DNA from 2 places in the Streptomyces sp. NPDC051217 genome. Region 1 is predicted to be linked to the other one. Evidence: riboswitches for the same ligand, from Rfam matches in the RefSeq annotation. Region 1 holds a riboswitch; the other holds the start of a gene.
The links. Region 1 has a riboswitch for S-adenosylmethionine ahead of ACIBBB_RS11700 (aminotransferase class V-fold PLP-dependent enzyme). Riboswitches for the same ligand answer to the same signal wherever they lie in the genome.
Positions count from the first base shown of each region.

Region 2: linked by a shared signal. The riboswitch ahead of thrC (threonine synthase) and the one ahead of ACIBBB_RS11700 (aminotransferase class V-fold PLP-dependent enzyme) in region 1 are both predicted to bind S-adenosylmethionine.

Region 1 covers NZ_JBITEV010000004.1:81,727-85,898, reverse strand. Annotated here, with positions in the region: gene ACIBBB_RS11710 (rhomboid family intramembrane serine protease) at 1-243, shown strand, start outside; gene ACIBBB_RS11705 (Lrp/AsnC family transcriptional regulator) at 240-521, shown strand; gene ACIBBB_RS11700 (aminotransferase class V-fold PLP-dependent enzyme) at 537-1,904, opposite strand; SAM riboswitch class IV at 2,161-2,278, opposite strand; gene trpD (anthranilate phosphoribosyltransferase) at 2,528-3,595, opposite strand; gene ACIBBB_RS11690 (cytochrome bc complex cytochrome b subunit) at 3,812-4,172, opposite strand, start outside.
Region 2 covers NZ_JBITEV010000011.1:145,795-149,966, forward strand. Annotated here, with positions in the region: gene ACIBBB_RS24260 (trehalose-6-phosphate synthase) at 1-352, opposite strand, end outside; gene ACIBBB_RS24265 (hypothetical protein) at 412-543, opposite strand; gene ACIBBB_RS24270 (glucosyl-3-phosphoglycerate synthase) at 592-1,533, opposite strand; SAM riboswitch class I at 1,651-1,778, shown strand; gene thrC (threonine synthase) at 1,794-3,107, shown strand; gene ACIBBB_RS24280 (ubiquitin-like small modifier protein 1) at 3,148-3,423, shown strand; gene ACIBBB_RS24285 (cold-shock protein) at 3,803-4,006, shown strand.

The DNA of each region.
Region 1 (4,172 bases):
GTCACCAGCCTCTTCCCGTTCCTTTTCTTCCTGCCGCTGCGCTTCCCCGCCTGGATCGTCCTGATCTTCTGGTTCGTGCTCCAGTGGCTGGCGGCCCACAACGCCGAGCCGGGGCCCGGCGTCGCGTATCTGGCGCATCTGGTGGGCTTCGCCCTGGGCTTCGTCGCCGCCTGGGTGCTCTTCCGGCGTACGGCTAGAGTGAAGTCCCGTTCAGCGGCCCCCGAGGGAGAACGTCAACCGTGATCACCGCGATCGTGCTCATCAAGACCAGCGTCGACCGGATCCCCGAGATCGCCGAGTCGATCGCGGCGCTGGAGAGCGTCAGCGAGGTCTTCTCCGTCACCGGCACCTACGACCTGATCGCCATGGTGCGGGTCGCCAACCACGACGACCTGGCGGACGTCATCCCCGGCAGCATCAGCAAGATCCCGGGCGTCGAGGCCACGGACACGCATGTGGCGTTCCGTACGTACTCCCAGCACGACCTGGAAGCCGCCTTCGCGATCGGCCTCGACGCCTGATTCGAGCCGGCCGGGTCAGCCGCGGTCGGGGACGCAACGGCCGTCCTCGGTGCGGTAGTTCCAGCGCGCGCCGTCCCGGACGAGTTCCCTGACGGCGCCGGTGAACCGCGCCACGTGCTCGTCCGGTGTACCGGCCCCGAAGCTGACCCGGATCGCGTTGAGCGACTTCTCCCCGGGACCGGCGTCCGGCGCGCCGCACTCCCCCGGGTCCCCGGCGTCGCCGCCCAGCAGGGTCCGGACGAGCGGGTGCGCGCAGAAGAGCCCGTCACGTACGCCGATGCCGTACTCCGCCGAGAGCGCGGCGGCGAAGTGGGAGCTGTTCCAGCCCTCGACGACGAAGGAGATGACGCCGACGCGCGGTGCGTCGTCGCCGAAGAGCGAGAGCACCCGCACCTCGGGGACGCCGGCGAGTTCCTCACGCACCCGGGCCACCAGCTCCTGCTCGCGCTCCACGAGCCGGTCGAACCCGGCCTCGGTGAGCGCCTTGCAGGCCGAGGCGATCGCGTACACGCCGATGACGTTCGGCGATCCGGCCTCGTGGCGGGCGGCGGTGGTGTGCCACTCGACGTCCACGCCCCCGTCGGTACGGCGCGCGACCTTGCGGCTGGCGCCACCGCCGGCGAGATACGGCTCCGACTCCCGCAGCCAGTCGGCGCGGCCCGCGAGCACACCGGAGCCGAACGGCGCGTACAGCTTGTGCCCGGAGAAGGCGACCCAGTCCACGTCGAGCTCCGTGATGTCCACGGGGTGGTGGGGGGCGAGCTGCGCGGCGTCGAGGACCACGCGGGCGCCGTGGGCGTGCGCGGCGGCGGCCAGTTCCCGTACGGGCCACAGCTCGCCGGTGACGTTGGAGGCGCCGGTGACGCAGACCAGCGCGGGGCCCTTGGGGTCGCGCCCCGCCAGCGCCCGCTCCAGCGTGGCGACGGCCTCGTCGGGGGTGCGCGGCGCGTTCAGGTAGCTGACGCGCGCGTCGCGCCAGGGCAGCAGCGACGCGTGGTGCTCGGTCTCGAAGACGAACACCTCGCATCCGGCGGGCAGGACGGCGGCCAGCAGGTTCAGCGAGTCGGTGGTGGACCGGGTGAAGACGACCTGGTCGTCCTCGCGACAGCCGAGGAAGCCGGCGACGGTACGGCGGCTGTTCTCGAAGAGGTCGGTGGAGAGCTGCGAGAGGTATCCGGCGCCGCGGTGGACGCTGCCGTAGTACGGGGCGTAGGCGGCGACGTCGTCCCAGACCCGCTGGAGGGCGGGAGCGCTGGCCGCGTAGTCGAGCGCGGCGTAGGTGACCTCACCGCCGGTGACGAGGGGGACGGTGACGTCACGTCCGAGGACGGGCAGCGGCTGGTCGGTGGTGGTGCGGTGAGGCGTGTCGGTCTGTGCGGACATGTCGGTATCTCCCGGCGGGACAAGGCGGAAACGGCATCAGGACCCGGCAGACGGGCGCGTCGTCGTGACGGCGGGTGCCGTGACGGCGCGGGAAGCTCTGCGGGTGGCGCTCACTGAAGAGGGCTCGGGCCCTTGCTCGCGGCGCACGACGGGCGCCGGAGGCGGGCCGGGAGGCCCTATCGCATTCGCTTGCTCACGAGACTGCTCCCTTGAGGACCAGGACCCCAGGGATGACGACATCCGAACGATGTCCAGGGGTCCGCGCTTGCCGTAGACCTCGCTGCCTACGGCCTGGTCTTCACCCGGGGCACCCCGCCACGGACGGAGGGTTGCCGGACAGCGGGCCGGGGCCGTAGTCGCTGTCACTCATGACCTGGGGCGAGATTACCCCACCGGTGCGAGAGTGCCCGGCCGGCGTCCGCCATACGGAACGCCCTCGGGGCCCGGCGCCGAGGCCGGTCCGGTTCGACCGGGCCCGCCCGGTGGCCGTTTCGTCCTCGATCGCCGGACGTGCCGCAGACGCGACACGTCCGGCGATGGACAGCGGGGAGGTTCACCGGCCGGCGCGGCGGGGGACGCGATTCGGCCGCGGCGCCTCGCCCATCCGACCCGGCGGCAGGCCGTTACGCGTTGCTCGCGGCCACCCAGCGGTCCAGCGCCTGCTTCGCCGCGCCCGAGTCCACCGCGCGCGCCGCCCGCTGGATCTTCTCCGCGAGCTGGTCGTTCAGCGTGGTGCCGACCGGTTCGAGCGCCACCAGCGCCGCCGCCGCGTTCAGCAGGACCGCGTCCCGTACGGGGCCGGTCTCGCCGTCCAGCAGCCGGCGCGCCACGTCCGCGTTGTACGAGGCGTCCGCCCCGCGCAGGGCCTCGACCGGGACCATCTCCAGACCGATGTCCCTGGGGTCGAAGGACTGCTCGGTGACCCGCCCGTCCCGAACCACCCATACGTGTGAAGTGGCGGTCGTGGTCAGCTCGTCCAGACCGTCGTCGCCGCGGAAGACGAGCGAGGAGTTGCCCCGGGCCGCGAGGACCCCGGCCACGATCGGCGCCATCCGGATGTCCGCGACACCGACCGCCTGGGAGCGGACCCGCGCCGGGTTGGTGAGCGGGCCCAGGATGTTGAACGTGGTCTGCGCGCCGAGTTCCTTGCGGGCCTTGGCCGCGTACCGCAGCGCCGGGTGGAACTTGGCCGCGAAACAGAAGGTGATCCCGGCTTCCTCGGCGACCTCCACGACCCGCTGCGGCGTCAGCTCCAGATTGACGCCGAGCTTCTCCAGCACGTCGGAGGCGCCGCTCGCGGACGAGGCGGCCCGGCTGCCGTGCTTGACGACCTTGCCACCCGATCCGGCCACCACGATCGCCGCCATCGTGGAGATGTTGACGGTCTTGGCGAGGTCGCCTCCGGTGCCGACGACATCGACGGTGTCGCCGGGTACCTCGATGGTGTTCGCGTGCTCGTACATGGCGTTGACGAGCGCCGTGACCTCGTCGACGGTCTCGCCCTTGGCGCGCAGCGCTACGGCGAAGCCCGCGATCTGCGCGTCGGTGGCCTCGCCGCTCATGATGCGGTGCATGGCCCAGGCGGTGTCCTCGGCGTCGAGGTCCTCACCGCGCAGCAGCGGGTTCAGTACACCGGGCCAGGAACGCGCCGCCATGGTGTCGCCTCCGGCCGGTGTGACAGCGCTGCTCATGCTCGCTCCTGGGGTCTGTGGACGGGTGCACGGCCGTGTGACCCGTGCTGCCGGGCGCCAGCCTATCGGCGTCGGCCCGGATCCTGGACCCGCCGCTCGAAAGGCGGACGAACCGGCCGGCGGAGCCGTGCGTGGGAGGGACGTGCTCCCGGCGTACGAAGGCCCCGGCCCGGCCCCTCGAAAGGGACCGGGCCGGGGCCTGACAGGTGAGGAGGATCAGTGGTGGCCGTGGCCGCTCGTGATCTCGTTGTACTCCTCGGCCGTCGGCTTGGGGATCTGGTTTCCCTCGCCGTAGTAGCCCTTGCTCAGCTTCACCCGCAGCTTCTCCGCCGGAGAGGCCTTGCGCTCGACACCGTTCTCGTCGACCGTCGGGCCGATCTCGGCCGGCTTGTACTGCTCGTGCGCGGTGAGCGTGTGGAGCGCGCTCTGGTCGAGCGGCTCATGGACCTCGATGAACTCACCGTGCGGCAGCCGCTTGATGATGCCGGACTCGCGTCCGTGCAGCACCTTCTCGGCGTCGCGGCGCTGAAGTCCCAGACAGATCCGCTTGGTGACGACGAACGCGACAACGGGCGCG
Region 2 (4,172 bases), on a different contig from region 1:
TCTGGTAGAGCAGGTGGTGGACGAACCAGAGCGTGGAGTTCGCGACGCCGTTGTACGCGTCCGCGTAGACCTCCGGCGGGATGCCCAGCATCCTGACCCGCTGCCCGCCCGTGTCGCCGGTGTCCAGCCGCCCGCCGGTGCGCCGCACCGCCTCGCGGTCGCCGTCACCGAGGGCCGCGCAGACCCACACGGCGTTCGTGTCGGGCCCGATGGCCGAGAGGCCGGAGACGAGACCTCCGCCGCCGCGCCCGGCGGTCAGGGCGCCGTCCTCGCCGAGTTTGTACGAGACGGGGCCGCGATTGGAAGCGACAAGGACCTGGGCGGCTTGCTCGGGGACCATCTCGGAGACCATGTGGCGAAACCTAGCCCTTCGCGGAAACGCTCAAACGTACGGTTTCAGGTCGGCGTGGATCAGCCACGGCCCCTTCCGCGGGCCGCCGCCAGCGCCACCACCCCCGCGCCGACGAGGGCGAGAGCCATGCCGCCCAACAACCAGAACTGTTCCGAGGTCAAGGCCGCCACGGCCATCGCAGTCATCGACATACCAGGCAATATAGGCAAATCGATACTTAAATCATACGAACTCAATGGCTAGGCCGCGCGCCGCGCCGCGTACTCCGAGATCTCCCGCATCGGTGGCCGCTCCTCGGTGTCCACCGCGTACGTACGCGGCTCGAAGCCCCTCTCGCCCCGATCGAACTGCGTCAGCTCCGGCCGCACCAGATGCCCCCGCGACAGCCGCAGCTGCGCCGTCCGGTAGATCGCCGCCGCCATCCGCCCCAGAGCCTGCCCGTCCTGGTGCCGGTGCCTGCGCACCCCGACGTCGACCTGGCCCAGCGCGTCCAGCCCCACCGTGTGCAGCGCGTCCACCAGCAGCCCCAGCTCCACCCCGTACCCGACGGGGAACGGCAGCCGCTCCAGCAGCGAGCGCCGCACCGCGTACTCACCGCCCAGGGGCTGCACGAAGCCCGCCAGCAGCGGCCAGTGCAGATTCAGCAGCGGACGCGCCACCAGCTCCGTCACCCGGCCGCCCTGCCCCGGCTCGTCGCCGAGCGGGCGGTCGTACATCGCCTTCACGAACTGCACGTCCGGTTCGGTCAGCAGCGGCCCCACCGTCCCCGACACGAATTGCGCCGAGAAGTCCCTGAGATCCGCGTCCACGAAACAGACGATGTCGCCGCTCGTCACCAGCAGCGAGCGCCACAGCACCTCGCCCTTGCCGGGCACGGTCGGCAGCCTCGGCAGAATGTCGTCCCGGTGCACCACGCGCGCCCCGGCCGCCGCCGCGAACTCCCCCGTACGGTCGGTCGAGCCCGAGTCGATCACGACCAGCTCGTCGACGAGCGGCGCCGGGCCCGCCATCAGTTCGCGCCGGATCACCGACACGATCGGACCGACCGTCGCCTCCTCGTTCAGGGCCGGGAGCACGACGCTGACCTGCGCACCCTGCTTGGCGGCGACCAGCCGGTCGACCGGCCGGTCCGCCGCCGGCCAGGACCGCCGGGCCAGCCAGCGCTCCACTTCTCGCAGCACGTGATCTCCATCTCGCGGATCGGACGAAGGCCTCAACCGTCCAGGGGTTCGGTTACAGTCTTGAACAACGCGAATGACCGTCGCATGTCGGGGGTCATGACGCTGACAATCGAATACCGCTCATCCAGAGGGGCAGAGGGAACGGCCCGTTGAAGCCCCGGCAACCCTCCCGCCGACCGCGAGGTCACGGTGGGGAAGGTGCCAATTCCGTCTCGCGGCGAGATGCGTCGCGAGGAAGATGAGGAAAGGGCCTCGCCTTCATGGCTGTGCAGACCGTTCACACCAGTTCCAACGCCGACGCCGCCGCATCTCATGCCGGCACCGTGGATCTCGGACCCGCCGCCGCCCTCTCGTGCCGCGAATGCGGGGAGCGCTTCGAACTCGGCCCGATCTTCGCCTGTCAGAGCTGTTTCGGCCCGCTCGAAGTGGCCTACGACCTGCCGACGGGCGACCCCGAGGGCCTGAAGAAGCGAATCGCCGCGGGTCCCGACAACATCTGGCGCTACGCGCCGCTGCTCCCCGTCCCCGCCGACGTCGCGTCGAAGCCGAACATCAACCCCGGCTTCACCAAGCTCGTCAAGGCCGACAACCTCGCCCGTGAGCTGGGCGTCACCGGCGGCCTGTACGTGAAGGACGACTCCGGCAACCCGACGCACTCCTTCAAGGACCGTGTCGTCGCCATCGCCGTCGAGGCGGCCCGCGCCTTCGGCTTCACCACGCTCTCCTGCTCCTCCACCGGCAACCTCGCGGGCGCCGTCGGCGCCGCCGCCGCCCGCGCCGGCTTCCGCTCCTGCGTCTTCATCCCGCACGACCTGGAGCAGGGGAAGGTCGTCATGGCCGCGATCTACGGCGGCGAACTCGTCGGTATCGAGGGCAACTACGACGACGTCAACCGCTTCTGCTCCGAGCTCATCGGGGACCCGCTCGGCGAGGGCTGGGGCTTCGTCAACGTCAACCTCCGCCCGTACTACGGCGAGGGCTCCAAGACCCTCGCGTACGAGATCTGCGAGCAGCTCGGCTGGGAGCTGCCCGACCAGCTCGTCATCCCGGTCGCGTCGGGCTCGCAGCTGACGAAGATCGACAAGGGGCTGAAGGAGCTGATCGCGCTCGGCCTGGTCGAGGAGAAGCCGTACAAGATCTTCGGCGCGCAGGCCGAGGGCTGCTCGCCGGTGTCGGTCGCCTTCAAGGCCGGACACGATGTCGTACGGCCGCAGAAGCCGAACACGATCGCCAAGTCACTGGCGATCGGCAACCCGGCCGACGGCCCGTACGTCCTGGACATCGCCCGCCGCACGGGCGGCGCCGTCGAGGACGTGAACGACGAGCAGGTCGTCGACGCGATCAAGCTGCTCGCGCGGACCGAGGGGATCTTCGCCGAGACGGCGGGCGGGGTGACCGTGGGGGTGACGCGCAAGCTCATCGAGGCGGGTCTGCTCGACCCGGCACTCACGACGGTCGTGCTGAACACGGGCGACGGGCTCAAGACGCTGGACGCCGTCGCGCCGACGACGGGGCCGACCGCGACGATTCCGCCGAGCCTCGACGCGTTCCGCGCCGCCGGTCTGGCGCGTTGAGCCCCTCAAGAACCCGCTACTCCCCGGAAGGCAGAAACCGATGAGCGTGAACGTCCGCATCCCCACGATCCTCCGTACGTACACCGGCGGAAAGGCCGAGGTTCCGGCCGAGGGCACGACCCTTTCCCAGGTCATCGCGTCCCTGGAGTCGAACCACCCGGGCATCGCCGCCCGCGTCCTGGACGACCAGGGCAAGCTCCGGCGCTTCGTCAACGTGTACGTGAACGACGACGACGTCCGCTTCGAGCAGGGCCTGGAGACCGCCACCCCCGAGGGCGCCGGCGTCTCGATCATCCCGGCGGTCGCCGGAGGCTGAACACGGCCGAACAGCACGCACAGTGAACGGGGTTGCCCCCTCCGCGAGAGAAGCGGAGGGGGCAATTCCATGAGGTTGAACGCGGTACAGTTGGGGTAGCCCCGCCGCCGCCCCCGTCGCGCCCGTGCCCCGAGCGTATGAGTTCGCGACAAGATGCGGTCGAAGTGTGGACGCTGTTTGCGCGGTTCCTTGCGCTTTGCCCGGCCCGACTTGCCCTGGTAGCCCGGCAATTCACCTCTTTGCGTGTTCCGTCGTGCCCATAATTCTCGTCCGATTGACCTGTTGCAGAGGGCAGTTGGGCAGATACATTCAGCCGCGGTCGACGCGTTCCGGCGCGAAGTGCGGTCCCGCGCAGGGGCCAGTAATAGGGGAGTTAGGCATGGCTCAGGGCACCGTCAAGTGGTTCAACGCGGAGAAGGGCTACGGCTTCATCGCGGTCGACGGTGGTGCGGATGTTTTCGTCCACTACAGCGCGATCCAGATGGACGGCTACCGCACCCTTGAAGAAGGTCAGCGAGTTGAGTTCGAGATCTCGCAGGGCCAGAAGGGTCCGCAGGCGGACATGGTCAAGCTCGCCGTCTGATTCCGGCGCGATCGGCCAACGACGCACTCACACACGAGGGGCTCGCATCCCGGCAGGGGATGCGGGCCCCTCGTGCGTGCGCGCGCCGCGTGCCCGCGTGTCCGCGTCCCGCGTGCGCGCGCTCCTCCGTTGCCGGGGTTGCTCGGGAGTCGCTTGCACTCTCGGG